DNA from 2 places in the Priestia sp. ST2 genome. Region 2 is predicted to be linked to the other one. Evidence: a T-box and tRNA genes for the amino acid it is inferred to sense, from the RefSeq annotation. Region 2 holds a T-box; the other holds one or more tRNA genes.

Region 1 (9,008 bases), on a different contig from region 2:
TTTTATACGATGCATCACGAGTTCTAAGAGATTTCGGAGAGATGCTTCTTACTTTTGCCTATCCCGATACGCCTTTATTTATTGCTAATGCCTTATTGATGCTGGTCATTATCTATATAACTCGAAAAGGTATTGAAGCGATAGCCAGATCAGGAGAGCTTCTGTTTATTTTCATGTATTTTCTAGCTGTTGCAGGCTTCATCTTGATTATTAGCTCGGGATTAATTGATTTTAAGAACTTACAGCCGGTATTAAAAGAAGGAATACTTCCTGTGGCCAAAGTTGCTTTAACTGAAACGCTGTATTTCCCTTTCACAGAAGCTATTGTATTTACCATGCTTCTTCCTTATTTAAGCAACCCCAAAAAAGCAAGTGTCACCATGCTATGCGCAACGGGATTAAGCGGAATTAATTTAATTATTACGATGATCATTAACATTAGCGTGCTTGGGGTTGATTTGACGACAAGATCACAGTTCCCTCTTCTTAGTACTGTTCAAACGATTCAAGTAGCTGATTTTTTAGAGCGTCTCGATGTATTTTTTATGTTTGCTATGGTTATTGGGATTTATTTTAAAGTTAGCATCTTGTTTTATGCCTCTATCATAGGTACAGCTACTTTATTTAAAATTAAATCTCCTTCCCGTCTAGTGTATCCTTTAGGCATCATTGTGTTGTTTTTGTCGATTACAATCGCTAGTAATTTTCAAGAACATCTTTATGAAGGGCTACACGTAGCGAGATTTCTTTTACATATGCCTCTTTTTGCTATCGTACCTATACTGCTTTTGATTATCGCCTTTTTGAAAAATAGGAAGAAGCAGCACAGATAGTATATCTCTAATAAATAGAAAAAATAGCGTTAAAATTATCGAGGTGATGTTCGTGTATATATGGTTTTATGATCATTTTATTAATACCATCTTATTTCCGCTTACTTGTATCATGCTAGTGTGCCTATCATTAGGGCTGTATGCATACTTTAAGCTGAAAAAAATGAAAAGTTGATACTAGATGGCTATTTCCCTCATTCAAAACAAGAAAGATACCACAAGATAAAAAGCAACTGTTATTCCCGCTGCAATTAGAGCGGGCTTTAATTTATACTTGGCATATTCAATAACAGATAAATCTAATATTTTGGCGATGGTATTCGTATCGTCGCTTAAAGGCGAAGAAAACGCTCCAAATGAACCGCTTGCAAATACGGCACCGATAATCAACGGCAAAGAAAGATCTGCAGAACTTGCAAGCGATACGCCAAGCGGCATTAAAATTCCCCACGTCCCCCAAGCAGACCCGATAAAGTAAGAAATAGCAGCTCCAAACACAAACATAAAAGGAGTGACAAACATTTGAGGAATCCACTTAGAATGTGCCGTCACGAAATTGGAAAAACCCAAGTCTTCTGTAACAGCGGATAATCCCCATACTACCGATAACAGCAGAATAACGGACATTAAGTCATTGCCTCCTGTGATAAAACCATTAAGCAAATTCTGTAATGTAAAGCGCTGAAACAAGAAAAAAATGAGGGTAATTAACGTAGTCATAATTAAAGCTACTACCATCGCTTCTAGCACGTCTGCTTTAATAAATGCTTCAAAAAAGGTGTGACTCTTATGATGTCCACTCCACCATGTTAAAAGTAAGGTGAGTGAAATCACGACAAGTAAAGGCACTAACAGATTCCAAGGCTTGGAAGGCAAATCCTTCGATACGCAAGGATGACAATCATGCCAATCTTTTTCGTCTTCTTCCTCAAGCTTCATAGGAGCTGTAGATGTTGAATGATGAAAAAAGCTTAAATAAATCCCTACTAAAATAATCACAATCGAAAAAAAATTATAAGGAATGCTTTGAATAAACAAAGAATAAGCGTCTTGTTTTATACCTTGATGATCAATCGCCATTTGAATGATGGATACCATATATCCTACAAATGCCGTTGCCACAGGAATTAAGACGATAACAGGAGTAGCAGTTGTTTCAATAACGAACCCTAGCTCTGCTGTCGTCATTTTCACTTTTTTCAGCAGCGCTCTCATGATGGGCGCGATTGTAACAAAACGAAATGTGGGAGCACTGAATGTTCCAATGGTTGAAACATAGGTTAAAATAAGGGCTTTTTTTCTTGTATCAATTCTTTCAGCAGCTGTTTCCACAAAACCTTTAACTCCTCCAGCCATCTTAATCATTCCGATGAGCCCTGAAAACGCGTATAAAAAGACGACGATTTCTATATTACTTTTATTTCTAAGAGCTTGTACAACGTAGTGAAGTAGCTTTTCAACACCTCCGATAATCGAATGGTCAATCAAATAAGCGCCTACTAATAAGCCTAAAAACAACCCTGGCAGCACTTGTTTCGTGAAAATAGCTATGGGAATAACAATTAAAAACGGTATAATTGAAAACCAACTAGATTCCATAGGACTCTCCCCTATCTTAAACACCATATTAGATGTCTTCACGTATCGTTCATTAGCTTTTAATGTAACCCCAATATTATGTGTATATTCACGAAAGCAACACGTATAGACAGTGCTGTTTTAATAAAATACTTCTGATTAAAAACAGCATCATAAAACTCTTTATTTCTACAACAAAAAAAGCAGTTTGCACATGCAAACTGCTTTTGAAAAGAAGCGGAAGACGAGGTTCGAACTCGCGACCCCCACCTTGGCAAGGTGGTGTTCTACCACTGAACTACTTCCGCGCGTATATGAAAGTAAAGATGCGGGTGAAGGGACTTGAACCCCCACGTCATAAGACACTAGATCCTAAGTCTAGCGCGTCTGCCAATTCCGCCACACCCGCGTGTAAATTAAAAAATAACTCCAAAATGGCAGGGGCAGTAGGAATCGAACCCACACTGACGGTTTTGGAGACCGTAGTTCTACCTTTAAACTATGCCCCTAGAAATGATTTCTTCAAAAGAACCTCGTTTATCAACGACGCTATATCATAATAAAACATATATGGAATTTCGTCAATAGGTCTTTTGATGAATCATAACTAGTACTAGGGGTTTCAAAAAAACTGTGAGGCATATCACAGTTTTTTACACATTCCCTTCACCAGCTGCAGTCCTCTTTAATCTCCGCTATTTGTTTTTAAAGACTCTGCTGTAACACAGTACTATACAAAATGTCTCCAAAATCGTGTAAAGACCGAAAGAATATGTAGGAGTGCAGATTTTACGGGAGGCACGTTTTTTTGAGAATCCGTATTAACATCCACAGGTTCTCCCTCATTCCCCACAAGCATACTGTGAGAAATTTTAGTTTCAATAGCTCCTGTTAACTCGGCTGCAAATTCTTCACTATCTATCATAACCATGGATTCAGTATTTAAAAATGCAGAGCGTGAATCTAAGTTAAAAGAACCAACTGCACTTAAACGCTGATCATAAACAACAGATTTCCCGTGAATTGAATAGGGCTTTTGATATTCATAAAGCTTCGAACCAGCTTTTATAACGCGATTCTTCACTCCCAAGTATGCAGAAAAAGCCATAGCATTTGGAGTGGATGTAATAGAATTAGTTAAAATAATTCTTTGCACTTTTGGTTTTACTTGCTTATCTATATACTGTTCCATTTCTTTTGTTGGTACGATATAAGGGCTTTGAACAACAATGGATTTTTCAGCTTGCTGGGAAAGCTTAATAAATGTTTTCCATATAAAAGGGCTTTTATTTATTCGTTGAATAGGATTTGTAATAAAAGAAATCTTTCTTGTAGGCATCGTTGCTTCTCTCCATACAATATAAGGATGGACAAAAGGTTCGTTTACTTTTTTGGCCTCTTCGTATTGATCTATCAATAATTTTTTTCCTGAAAGACCGCGAAATTGTTTAGTTTTCTTGGGCTTTGGAAAAGCTTTTCGTGTATACGGATGATTCCATAATTTTTCTATATACTTCTCCATTGAGAGAATGACACTATGACTTTCTTGCTTTGTGTTATAAATCAGTACATCACGGTCATAGACAAAATTTTTATTTGGTTGACTAGCCAAGTATTTATCTCCAATATTTCGTCCTCCACTAATACCTAATTGGCCATCGACTACTATTATTTTATCGTGAAGACGGTTATGCCATGTCCAAGGTTTAAAAATAGTAAAGGGCTCATAGTACTTTAATTCAATATTATTGTGGAAAGCTAGAGCATAAAGAACATTTTTCCTCTTGCCTTTTAACCCATGAGCGATCCCATCTAACAACACGCGAATACGTATACCTCGATCCGCAGCTTCGAATAAAGCGCCCATAAGTAAATCCGAAGAACGGCCTTTACCGATGGAAAAGTATGCAATATCAATTGTATGCCTCGCTTCTTGAATCATCTGCATCCGAACAAGCCCTGAAAAATAACCATTTTCTAAAAGCATAACTCGATCTGTGGATTCTTTCTTCCCGTAAAAATTCTCAGTATTCATTACTTTTAAGTCTTTTCCCTTGTGTAAAGGGACATAAAACAGTACCACTGCAGTTACGAATACATATATGAAGTACAATACGACAATCATTATTAGTATGTTTATTAGCATATTTCCTGTCACAATCCCTTTCCATTCTTATCGTTCTGTTTTTATTAGGATTCTTACTTTTTTAACTTCTATACCTTTTAAAATAAGAATGGAATGATGGATTATTTGTTACACCACTGTTGATTTCCGTGCCAGTCTTCGCCTTTCCCTCCAAACAACAGCTAGAAGCAATTATATACACGAAACCTACGTTTACACTATCAATAAAAAAAGCAGAAGTTCATTACCTTCTGCTTTTACAATTTATACTCTCTATTGTGAACCTGCCTAAGTAAAACAGCGGCTCTTTTATTGATTAAGGTCGTTCTCCATATCTTTTATATCTTGCTGAAACTCTGTTAAACGCTGACGCTGTGTTTCAGAAGCATTTTCAAGCGCATTTTCAATTTGCTGAGAGGCTTCATTCACTTCACCTATCGCTTGCTTCGCTTCATGGCCGTACGATGCATCATTTTTAGCTTCATTTGCCTGTTCATATGCATCTACTGCTTCTTTATGCCCCTGCTGTGCTGCTTGAAACGATTGTTGTTTATCTTTATTGTATGGGTATTTTTTCATCATAGTGCTCCTTTCCATTTGTTCACTCTTTAGTGTGGCATTTTTCTACTTATTCATACGACGCTTCAATAGGTTAAAGCTAAATGAATATTCCTCATAACAAATCCCTCAATCATTTAAGAGCCCTACAAAATATCTTCTATCTCCTGAAATACTTTCTATATTTTACAAAAATGTATAATCACTTTCTTTAGCGGACATCATACGAATAGCTTATCTGAACGAAAAAATGTATTGGGGTTGACTGCATGCACTTGTTTCTTTCCTTTTTGATCATTTGTGCAGGGATTATATGGATGGAAATAAAAAGATTACCTCAACACTCCCATAAAAAGGAACGGAACATTTTTATTGTGTTTATGACAATCAGTATCATAATCGCTCTTGCAAAAATCTTTCGTCTGCCTCTACCGAATCCTTCTGATTGGGTAGAAGTAATGTTTCAACCTTTAAGTCACTTATTATTCCGTTGGATCACTTAATTAGTGTATATGGCAAAAGGATGTGCTCATTTTGCTTAATGAAATCAATATTTCAGCTGCGCAGTTTCGCAAGCTAGTAACGTTATATAGTATTGGCAGCACCATTATTGTTGTACCTGCTGCTATTACAGCTGATGCTCATCAAGATGCCTGGATTGCCGCACTTTTCGGTGTAGCATCAGGAATTGGCTTAGTTTTGCTTTTCACCTCACTAGGAAACATGTTTCCAACGCTTACGCTTATGGAAATGAACGAAAAAATTTTAGGCAAAATAGCCGGAAAGATTGTATCAGTTGTTTTTGTGTTATCCAATTTATTCATCAGCAGTCAAGTTCTTTACTATGTAGGAAATTTTCTCACTACACAAATTCTTCCCTACACGCCGCTTACAGCCATCCATATTGCATTTATGGGCGTGGTCATCGTAGGAGTACGCCTAGGAATAGAAGTTATTGCACGAAGTGCCGAAATTTTATTCCCTTGGTTTGTCGGATTATTCGGACTTCTCATTTTGTCTATGATTCCTCAAATTAAAATAGAGCATATTCAGCCTGTGTTCGAAATCCATCCAAAAGCTTTTATTCGTGCTGTTTTAACCTTTTTAAGCATGAGTTCTTTGACTTATACTATCCTGCTTATGATTTTTCCTTCCCATACACCAGACACAAAAAAGGCAACTCAATCTTTTTATATAGGTAATATAGCAGGTGGACTAGTGATGGTGACGTTAATCTTACTCGGAATTTTAGTGCTTGGCCCTTATTACTCCCAAATCACCATGTTTCCAAGTTATGAATTAGGAAGAAGAATTGATGTAGGAAACTTTCTCCAAGGAATTGAAGTAGTCATTGCTATTTTGTGGTTTATTACTCTCTTTTTTAAACTTTGCATTTATTTTTACGCTACTCTTTTGGGGTTTGCCAATGTATTTCATATAAAGGACTACAAGCTATTTTCTTTTCCAGTCGCGCTCATTATGATTACCCTTTCCCTTATTGTGTATCCAAGCGTTTCTTATCAAAAGGATTGGGATACAAAAACGTGGATTCCCTACAGCTTACTTGTAGGCATCTTATATCCATTTTTCCTTTTAATAGCAGGGGTTATTCAAAACAAAAAGCGGCGTTCTAGCAATGGATAGAAACTCAAAAACCTTTAATAAAGAATGCACCTTCAGTATAAGTAATTATTTTTCAGAAAAATATAACACTAATTATTCATGTATAGGAGCTAGTGTATGCTAGGGGTATTGGGGTTACTTATTGTTGGCACGCTCGTCATTTGGTTTGAAGTACCTAAACTACGGCAAAAAAAAGCAAAGAAAGAACTGTGGCTATTCTATACAGTTCTTGCAATTGGAATGGTCGTAAGCATCTGTAAAGCACTTGGTTTAAATGTTCCAAATCCTTCTGATTTATCAGCTGCTATCTTCAAGCCAGTCAGCATATTTTTACTTCATTTACTATCTTAAGACGTTAAGACGAGGAAGTGAATACAGTGAAACCTGTAGTTAAAATTTCAACGATTCAATTTCGCATGCTCGTTATGCTTTATACAATTGGAAGCACAATTGTTATTGCTCCAGCAGCTATGACTGTAGATTCTAAACAAACCGCTTGGATTCCAGCTATCCTTGGAGTAGTATGCGGATTTGTATTAGTGAAAGTATATATAGCTCTCGGACTTTTATTTAAAGATAAAAATCTGATAGAAATCAATGAAGCAGTGTTTGGAAAATATTTAGGAAAAGGTGTATCTTGTTTATTTGTCACGTCTACTGTCATAACATGCAGCCGCATTGTATACTACGTGGGGAGTTTTTTAAATACACATATTATGATGGAAACTCCGCTGATTGCTATTCACATTATTTTTATGCTTGTGGTTGTGTTTGGAGCAAGACTTGGACTAGAAACCATCGCACGCTGCTGTGAAATATTTTTCCCTTGGCTTATTGGCCTTCTCGGAATTTTCATCTTCTCACTGACTCCTCAAATGAAAGTCGAAAACCTTACGCCTTTATTAGATATTCACTTAAAGCCGCTGACTCATTCGGTTTTCACCTTTCTTAGCATCACTTATTTTACTTTTGCTCCTTTAATGATGGTATTTCCTCTTCATTTAAGAAAACCTGAAAAAGGTGCTAAAGCTTTAATGAGCGGAAGTCTGTTAGGTGGATTTATTATGGTAGCGATTATTCTCTTTTGTATAATGGTTATTGGCTCTTATCATTCTTCAACTACCATGTTTCCTGTATACGAAATGGCTAAGCGAATTGAACTGGGGAATTTTTTGCAAGGAATTGAAGTAATTATTGCTATTATATGGTTTCTTACTCTTTTCTTTAAAGTTTCTCTTTATTTTCATGCTTCTATCGCTGGGCTTTGCCACATTTTTAACGTTAACGAAACTCGATTTCTAACGTTACCGATGGGGTTAATCGTTACAACTTTTTCTATTATCGTTTATCCAACTATTATCTATCAAAAAACATGGTTAGCCGAAACGTGGATTCCCTATAGTTTTTTCGTAGGAGCTTTTTATCCTTTTATTCTCCTTACTATAGGCTGGATCCGCTTTAGACCTGCTAAAATAAAAAAGATAATAAAACCCACATAAAAAAAGCAGGTAGTCACCTGCTTTTTTATGCTTGAAGCGCTTGAAGTCCTGCTTGGTTTAAGAAATGCCAAGGCTTATTAAAATGCGGCTGAAAGAAAAAGTCCATAAAGCCAAGCTCATCGATCGTCATTTCCTGCTGTACACATACAGACAATGTATTGATTGCTTGAGTAGCATCAATTTTAGAAATAACCTGTGCACCTACAATTCGTCTTGTTTCTTCTTCATATACTACTTTTAACGTAATATTTTCGTACGTTGGCATGAATTCAGGTCGGTTATTCTCTGATATTGTGATGCTTTTCACATTCATATCAAAAAGAGAAGCTGCTGTTTCTGTTATGCCGGTAGATGCAACATTGTAATCATAAATATGCAAGCCTGACGTTCCTTGTGTTCCCATATACTTAATTGTCGGCTTAACAAGGTTTTGAGCTACTAATGTTCCCATTCTAACCGCATTGGTAGCAAGCGGAATATAAGCATGTTTCTTAATCGGATTGTAGTAAATGGCACAGCTATCTCCGGCAGCAAATATATCTTTTTTGCTTGTTTGCATATATTCATCAACCACAATTGCCCCGTTTGGAAGCATATCTACTTGTCCTTTTACTAAGTCTGTATTTGGACGGAAGCCAACACACAGAATAACAAGATCCGCTTCGTATTCGCCATCAGTTGTCACTACTTTTTCAACAGATCCCTCCCTGCCTACAAATTTAGTAACCGCTTGGTTTAATGCTAATTTAACTCCTCGATTTTCAAACTCAGTTTCCATTAAATTCGTAAATT
Region 2 (9,008 bases):
TTTAAAGCAGCAATAACACCAAGTACTACACCAATAGCAATTGCTATTAAAATAGCTTCCATCCCTAGCATGAATGAAACAGGGAATCCGCCGTTAATCAAATCATTTACCGTTTGGCCTTTATATTTGAAAGATGGACCAAAATCCCACTTTAAAATTGATGTTAAATAATCAAAGTACTGATGGTACCAAGGCTGGTCTAAACCGTAATACTGATTTAGATTTTTTTGAATTTCAGGGGGAAGCTGCTTTTCTGATGTGAATGGACCTCCTGGAACAGCACGCATTAAGAAAAAGGTCGCTGTTACGATCAGCCATAATGATAGAAACATATAAATAAGTCGTTTTCCTATATATTTGAACACCCTGACACACCTCCATATTTTTACAAAATCCGCGCACAAGAAAGAAAAGTATATGGAGCACCAGGCCCCATATACCCTTTGTCACAATTGATGTTACTTACTCAAAATGAGCCCACTTAATCTGAATGTCTCCAAGTCCAGACATCACAACATCTTTCAGCTGCTTGTCTTGTACCCAAGCGTTTGTGTAGAAGTAGATTGGTGCCACTGGCATTTCATCCATAAAGATACCTTCTGCTTTTTTCAACATTTCCAGACGTTTTTTAGGATCTGTTTCTTTTTGAGAGTCAATTAATAACTTTTTATATTCTGGGTTTTCCCAGTTTGTATCATTATTTCCGCCTTTTTTATCACGGAACAATTCTAAGAAGTTGATTGGGTCGTTAAAATCTCCTAACCAGCCCATACGTCCAACTTGATAATCTCCTTGGTGTAACTTTTCAATGTAAACAGCCCACTCAGAGTTGTCTAACTGTACTTTAATGCCAAGGTTTTTCTTCCACATATCTTGAACAGCTTGTGCAATTTTTGCATGTTTTTCATCCGTGTTGTATGAAACCTTAATTGCTGGTAGTTCTGAAGCATCTTTAAGGCCCATTTCTTTCAAGCCTTTTTCTAAATATTCTTTTGCTTTTTTCACATCATTGTCTTTGAAGTAACCTTTTTTGTTATCTTCAAACATTGTTGGTGGTACAGCCGCCATCGCTGGAACTGAACCGTCTTTTGTAATTTGTTCTGTAATACCTTTACGATCAATTGCATAAGCTAATGCTTTACGAATGTTCACGTTGTCTAAAGGTTTTTGTTCTGTATTAAACTTGTACCAGTAAGTACCTGCAATCTCTTGAATGTTTAATGAACCGTCTTTCTTTAATTCAGGAAGTGCATCAGCTGGTAATTGACCAGTAGGCATACCCGCCCAGTCTAATTCACCGTTTTTGAACATTGAAAGTTCAGTGTTGTTATCATTGATCATGTACATTTCAACTTTTTTAAGTTTTACAGCATCTTTATCCCAATAGTTTTCATTAGGAACTAACTCGATTTTGTCATTATGTTTCCAAGCTTTAAGCTTGAAAGGACCGTTTGACGTATAGTTTTCGCCTGCATTTGTGTACCATTTTTCATTTGATTCAGCAATTTTCGTATTCACTGGGAAGTACGTATAGAAAGCTGTTAATTCTAAGAAATATGGCGTTGGGTTTTCTAATGTTACTTCAAGCGTTTTATCATCTGTTGCTTTAACCGCAACATCATCTAATGAACCTTTTCCTTCATTAGCAGCTTGTGCATTTTTAACATAGTATAATTGATATGCATATTGAGATTCGTTTTTAGGATCTAACGCCCATTTCCATGCATATTCGAAATCTTTTGCTGTTACAGGGTCACCATTTGACCATTTTGCATCGTCGCGAATTGTAAACGTATATTTAGTTTGATCATCGCTGACCTTCACATCTTTCGCCATTGCATTTTCAGGTTTTCCATCTTTACCGATACGAGTTAAACCCTCAAATGTTTGTAATAATACGTTTGATGACGTTGAATCATTAGCTAAGCCTGGGTTTAATGAAAAAGGCTCAGTTTTAATGTTTACGCGAAGCTCTTGCTCTTTTTTCTTTTCGCCGCCATCACTGCTAGCATTTTCACTGCCACCAGATTCTTTGTTAAATCCACATGCAGCTAAAAACAAGCTCATTACAAGCAGCAAACTGAAAAGAATCGACAACCTTTTCTTCATTGCGTGTTACCCCCTATTAAATTTTGTTTGTGTGGCAACCATATTTTTTTGATATGTACTAATTTCTTAATCCTCTTTCAATACAAAATAATCAGTTATTTTTTCACGTAGTAGAGCATTAAAGACCTCACTGCAAAATTATTCTTCTACTCTATGAAACTGTCATCAATTGTTTACATGCTGTAAATCCAATGTATGCGCTTAATATGTAGAAGACTCATTCATTACAAAATTCGCTAATTGAAACAAAACATTGTCTATTTTGTGTTTTCTGAAAAATTAAGAAATTGTAATACCTTTGTAAAAAATATGTTTGTTACGCCTATTATAAATATTTTAAAAATTTATTGCAATACTATTATTTAATGGTATTTTTTTGTCATGAGGGAAAAAACCTTATCTTATAAGGATTGTGCCTACTTGTCAGACTTCTAAAATCTTTTTTGTAGTATAGGTATTACGATAGTATTACAAAGCCATTAGAAATATTAAATAAAAGATTTTTACCAAATCCTCCACCAAATTTTCATTAAGAAATGCTTTAATTAAAAGGTTCTTGTCTTTTTTTGCCGCTGAAAAATTCCAGTAAATTGTCTTATAAAACTTTTTAGCGATAAGATGTTTAAATTCCTGCTTTTTCGCGTTATAATAACGAATAACTATATAATTAAAGCTGTGAAAAAGAGTAGTATGCAGAATTTTCATTTTTAGAGAGTTTGTGGCTGGTGAGAACAAACATTGAAACCTGCAGAATGGACTTTGGAGCTTTCAAGTGCAAAGCTTGAACGTTGACCTCAACGTTACATGAATAAAGATAGTTCACAATTATGTGTGCTAATTAGGGTGGCAACGCGGTCCATTCGCCCCTAGCTTATGCTAGGAGCGGATGGGCCTTTTTATGTTGTATCCGTAAATTAGCATCATATATGTGCAGATGAAAGGAAGATTTGATGAAAACAATTTTTTCAGGTATTCAACCAAGCGGTACAATCACTTTAGGTAACTACATTGGAGCGATGAAGCAATTTGTTGAACTTCAACATGACTATAACTGTCATTTTTGTATTGTAGATCAGCATGCAATTACAACGCCTCAAGATCGTTTAGCACTTCGTAAAAACATTCGAGGCCTTGCTGCTCTGTATGTAGCGGTAGGAATTGATCCAGCAAAATCGACTTTATTTATTCAATCGGAAGTGCCTGCCCACACAGAAGCGGGATGGATGTTACAGTGCGTAGCGTATATCGGTGAACTTGAACGTATGACTCAGTTTAAAGATAAGTCCGCTGGAAAAGAAGCAGTATCAGCAGGATTACTAACTTATCCTCCATTAATGGCAGCGGATATTCTTTTATACAACACCGATTTGGTTCCAGTTGGTGAAGATCAAAAGCAGCATTTAGAATTAACGCGTGACTTAGCTGAGCGCTTTAACAAAAAATACAATGATATCTTCACTATTCCTGAAGTACGTATTCCAAAAGTGGGCGCACGCGTCATGTCTCTTCAAGATCCTACGAAAAAAATGAGCAAGTCCGATCCAAACCAAAAAGCTTTCATTACGCTTTTGGATGACGCTAAAACAATTGAAAAGAAAATCAAAAGTGCCGTAACGGATTCAGAAGGTATTGTTCGCTACGATAAAGAAAATAAGCCAGGTATTTCAAACTTATTAAGTATTTATTCAATCCTAGCCAATAAATCGATCGAAGACATTGAAGCGATGTACGAAGGCAAAGGTTATGGTGACTTTAAAGCTGACACAGCCAAAGTGGTAGCTGAAGCACTTGCTCCAATTCAAAAAAGATATTATGAATTAGTTGATTCTAGCGAGCTAGATGATATTTTAGATCAAGGTGCCGATAAAGCAAATGCAACGGCTAATAAAATGCTTCGCAAAATGCGAAACGCAATGGGAATTGGCCGTAAACGTTAAAAAAAACGACTGCTATGCAGTCGTTTTTTTTAATTAACTTTTGGCTCTTGTTCAATTTCCCAAAGTTTTTCAAAGAAAGGTTGTCCTTTTACTAAGCGCTCGCATAATAATTTATGCTTCGGTGACCACCCTGACTTCGTTTCATCGTATAGCTGACTCCACACGTCTTGAAACGGCATCTCTTGAATGTCTTCGTACTTCGTTGGATTCCACTCCGTGTACCAGTAGCGGATTTGAGCTGTATTTTTTGTTGTATGTAGCTGATCAAGTGCCATAAATAACAGCTGTTTTAGCTGACGTTCTTTACGTGTTAGTCCTCTCATCGTTTCAGGAGACGGTGAAAGAATATGATGCTCTTTTTTATTCAGCTCGTCTTCACTGAACTTATATTCTAGCTCTTCTTGATCCGCAATCATCTCATAGACTAACTGTTCCTGTCTTGGAATTAAGCGGCTTTTTCGAATTGGAATATGATATCCCATCGTATCAATTGCTAAAATATTCGTTCCATCTGTAACAATAAAACAATATTCAACCTGCGTGCGTTCATGATTTTTCCGAATGTATGCTTTCTGATAGACATCTTGTAGTAGTTGTTGAGGTAGCTCGGAAAGATCATTTTCAATGTAATGAAATAAAAGCGGATTTACTTTTAATAACGGTGCTTGATCGAGCAGTTCTACACAATCGTCTTTTCTCCACTCATGGAAATGACACACATTATAACCGTTTTCTTCGCCTTCAAACCAATTAACCCATACATCATGAAGATATAGCATAATTTACCCCTCACTTACTATCTGTTTGTTATCCATCAGTATAGGCAGAGAAAGGAATTTTTATTCCAAATGATGTTATTTTTCTAAAAATTAATTGTAAAATGCCTTCGTTTTTGGCTATTATTCAAATGCACTTGTTTCGAAGCTCAGATATAACGCCAGTGCTAATGATTGCTAAAGGCTTCATGAGCTATATTCACACCTATAAGCAAAAAAAATCCGAGTTTCTTCTATAGTAATAGGTTTGTCAGGAGGTCTGACAAACCTAAAAAAATCTATCACACTTTTGTGATAGATTTTTAACGAAGAGATTTGGGATTCAAAGCATCTTTTAATCCTTCACCAATGAAGTTGATAGCTAGGATCGTAAATGTAATAGCTAAACCTGGCGGAACCCACATCCAAGGCTTATTCTGCAGCACATCTGATTCCCTTGCTTCTGTCAGCATATTCCCCCAGCTTGGCGTATCAGCCGGCACGCCAAAACCGATAAAGCTAATCGCTGACTCAAACACAATAAGGATCGCCATCTGCAAACTGGCTTGAACCACAATTGTTGAAAACACATTTGGCAGCAAATGTTTAAAGATGATTTTAAACGGGCTGCACCCAATCGAAACGGCTGAAAGCACATATTCATTTTCTTTTTCAGCCAAGATTTTGCTTCGAACCAGCCGGGCCGTACTTCCCCAGCTTAAGAAACTAACAACTAGGATGAGCGTCCAAACGCCTGAGATCTTTCCAATTAGGATTGTATTTAACACTACAACGAAAACAATTAGCGGAAAGTTTAATACAAAGTCTGTAAAACGCATTAAGAATTGATCCACTTTGCCTCCGTAATAACCCGCAATCGAACCAATAAAAGTTCCGATTAAAATAACGAGTGTTGTACAAGCAACTCCAATCAGTAACGAAGTTCTTCCTCCATACAATGTACGTGCAAATACGTCTCGTCCATTTGTATCCGTTCCAAACCAATGCTCACTAGAAGGCGCTGCATTCATCGCCATATAGTCGATACGTGTAATATCTGCTTTTGTAAGCAGCGGTGCAAAAATGGCAAGAAGCGTAATCACAATCATGAAAGCTAAACTTATCATGGCTAGTTTATTTTTAACAAACTTCTTTCGCGCAATCGCCCATGGAGAAAGGTTTTTAGGAGCTTTCATATTCACTTCTGGCTGTACATCTTTTTTCGTTACAATTTCCATACTTTCTCCTCCTAATCCAAACGAATACGCGGATCTGCTACGCCGTATAACAAATCAGCAACCAGATTCCCAACCAGTGTTAAAATTGAAAACAACATTGTAAGCGACATCATAACTGAGTAGTCACGAGTTGCTACAGAGTCAACAAACAATTTTCCAATTCCTGGATACGTAAAGATCGTCTCTGTAATGATAGAACCGCTAATGATTGTTACAAGATCAAATCCTAAAAACGTAATAAGCGGAATCATTGAGTTGCGTAAGATATGAACATTATAAATTTTAGATTCTTTTGTCCCTTTTGCTCTAGCAGTGCGCACAAAATCTTTGCGACTGTTTTCAATAATATCATTGCGCAAAAACTGGGTATACTGCGCGGTCGACATCAAGCCAAGAATCAGCGCGGGTAATATAACGTGATGAATTCTACTTTGAATAAATTCCCATGATCCCTCTTTCAATCCTACTTCAACAGAACCGCTAAACGGAAACCAACCTAACTGAAAGGAAAATAAATAAATGCCTACGATCCCTGCAATAAACGATGGAACCGCTAATGCAAAGTAATTATATCCTGCAATAAAGTTATCTGCTAAGGTATACGGTTTTCTTCCTGCATACATACCTAAAATAAATGCAAACACATACGTAATCAAAAGCGAAGTCAAAGCTAAAAAGATAGTATTAGGCATACGCTCTAAAATAATATCTAATGTCGGTAACTTATGAGTTGTTGACTTTCCTAAATCTCCTTGTGCCACTCCCTTTACCCAGTTCCAATATTGAACGTAGATAGGATCGTTATATCCTAGCTTATCACGCATTTCCTCAATGTATTTTGGATCTGTATTACTAGGGTTGATTTCTCCCCCAAAAGGGTCCCCTGGCATCATTTTTGCCAGGGAAAACACAACAAAGGAGATCAGAATCAACATTGGAATCATCCCTAAAATACGTCTTAGTGAGTATTGCAGCATGGTTGACTCTCCTTTACATGTAAAATACTTATTCCGTTACAGACCATTTCTCCGGATCTACAACTACCGTTGATGGATCTAGAGTTACGTTTTTCACACGCTTATTCACAGCATAAATATTGATATTTTCCCATAAAGGAAGTGCTGGCAGCTGCTCATTAAAGAATTTTTGCCATTTTACATATACATCTTTACGGTATTTATCATCAAATGATTTTTCACTCAAACCGTCTTTAAGCATTTCATCAGATTCCTTATTTACCCAACGGCCATAGTTCCATTCAGCATCAGAGCTCCATAATCCTGTAGGATCTGGATCGGAACCAGTGTCCCAAGAACCAAAGAATGCTTCTAACGCCTTATCGTCGTTATCTTTCATTTCATTGTACAAGTTAAATTCAACAAGTGAACCCGTTGCTAATTTTGTTTTAATACCAATATCATTCCATGCTTGCATAATAGCCTTCGCACGACCCTCGAAGTTGGCTGGACCAGCATAGTGACCGAATGAAATCGTAAATGGTTTTCCGTTTGGATCTTCTACAAAACCGTCATTATTCTTGTCTTTATAACCAGCTTCAGCTAATAATTTTTTAGCTTTTTCAGGACTATACTTGTACTTTGTTAAATCTTTTTGGTCAGCAGCAATCCAGAATACAGACGGAATAACTGTGTTAGAAACAACCGCTTTGTCGTTCATAAATGCTTTTACCATTGCTTTTCTATCTATTGCATAAAGCAATGCTTGACGAAGTTTTAGATCTTTGAACTTTTCGTAATCATCTACGTTTTTACCAGCTTTTTGATCACGATGTCCAAATCGTAGACCAATATACGAATAACTAGTTGATTTCCCTTCCAAAAAGTCTAAGTTTTCTGCTTTTTCAACTTGCCCTAGATCAGCTGGGCGAACATCCATAATGTCGACATCGCCTTTTTTCAATGCTCCGGCGGAAACAGATGGATCCAGTACTTTTACAACAACACCATCAAGGTGAGGTTTACCTTTCCAATAATCATCATTACGTTCCATTTGGACATATTCACTTGCTACTACTTTTTTCACTTTAAACGGTCCAACACCAATAGGCTCTTTACGAACTTGTTTGGACTCTGCAAGATCTTTTACAGCAATTCCTTCGTAATACTTTTTCGGCATTGGATACGGCCATAGATTGTCTAAGTTATTTACACGAACTTCTTTAAACGTTACTTTAAATGTTTGTGGATCTACTACTTCAACTCCGGAAATAGAATCCGCTTTGCCGTCGTGATATTCTTGAGCGCCTTTAATGTGCTCAACGTTTACATAGCGTGGACCTGTATAGTCTTTATCGGCAATCGTTTCATACGTATATTTAAAATCATCTGCAGTTAATGGATCTCCGTTATGCCACTTAATCCCCTTTTTTAATTTAAACGTGTAAGTTAGTTTATCACCACTCACGTCCCAAGTAGCTAAGTCAGATTTAATTTTTAATTTCTTATCATAAGTAAAGAGACCTTCATTGATAAATTCCAATATTTGGCTATCATATGCACTACCATACAATGCGTACTCAAAAAGCCCTTCCGGCGCTCCGTCAATCCCATACGTAATCGTTCCGCCATCTTTTGGCTTGTCTGTTTTTGCACCTTCAGTTTTTGTTTCTCCGCCTTCTTTATTACTAGAAGATGAAGAACTGCTTCCACCGCTGCATGCCGCTAGAAAAAGCGATAGCACAAGCAAAATGGAAACAAGTGATAAAAACGATTTCTTTTTCATCATGACGTTCCCCCTATTTAACTAATAATCTGTTCGTATGTAGCTTTTACGAGTTATATAAATGGCAAGCTACTTGATGGCCAGGTCTCACCTCCTTTAAGGCAGGTTTCGTTTGGCTGCACTCCGCCATTGCATGTATACAGCGAGGATGAAACGCACAGCCTTTTGGCGGATCAATTGGACTTGGTACATCTCCCTGTAAAATAATACGCTGTTTTTTCTTTCGC

Evidence for each region. The T-box of region 2 lies ahead of trpS (tryptophan--tRNA ligase). A T-box ahead of a tRNA ligase gene usually reads a tRNA of that ligase, here a tRNA-Trp.
Region 1: it encodes a tRNA-Trp, which carries the amino acid that the T-box ahead of trpS (tryptophan--tRNA ligase) is inferred to sense. The anticodon was not compared.

The regions. Positions count from the first base shown of each region.
Region 1 covers NZ_JBVVNT010000002.1:536,369-545,376, forward strand. Annotated here, with positions in the region: gene AC0KUU_RS09155 (GerAB/ArcD/ProY family transporter) at 1-833, shown strand, start outside; gene AC0KUU_RS09160 (Na+/H+ antiporter NhaC family protein) at 1,032-2,432, opposite strand; tRNA gene AC0KUU_RS09165 (tRNA-Gly) at 2,648-2,719, opposite strand; tRNA gene AC0KUU_RS09170 (tRNA-Leu) at 2,739-2,820, opposite strand; tRNA gene AC0KUU_RS09175 (tRNA-Trp) at 2,847-2,920, opposite strand; gene AC0KUU_RS09180 (phospholipase D-like domain-containing protein) at 3,142-4,536, opposite strand; gene AC0KUU_RS09185 (hypothetical protein) at 4,846-5,115, opposite strand; gene AC0KUU_RS09190 (GerAB/ArcD/ProY family transporter) at 5,620-6,738, shown strand; gene AC0KUU_RS09195 (hypothetical protein) at 6,835-7,068, shown strand; gene AC0KUU_RS09200 (GerAB/ArcD/ProY family transporter) at 7,095-8,216, shown strand; gene AC0KUU_RS09205 (FAD-dependent oxidoreductase) at 8,242-9,008, opposite strand, start outside.
Region 2 covers NZ_JBVVNT010000003.1:870,264-879,271, forward strand. Annotated here, with positions in the region: gene AC0KUU_RS16785 (ABC transporter permease) at 1-365, opposite strand, end outside; gene AC0KUU_RS16790 (peptide ABC transporter substrate-binding protein) at 463-2,109, opposite strand; T-box leader at 2,776-2,980, shown strand; gene trpS (tryptophan--tRNA ligase) at 3,057-4,046, shown strand; gene AC0KUU_RS16800 (YjbA family protein) at 4,076-4,825, opposite strand; gene opp4C (oligopeptide ABC transporter permease) at 5,125-6,039, opposite strand; gene opp4B (oligopeptide ABC transporter permease) at 6,051-7,016, opposite strand; gene opp4A (oligopeptide ABC transporter substrate-binding protein) at 7,045-8,784, opposite strand; gene AC0KUU_RS16820 (ABC transporter ATP-binding protein) at 8,828-9,008, opposite strand, start outside.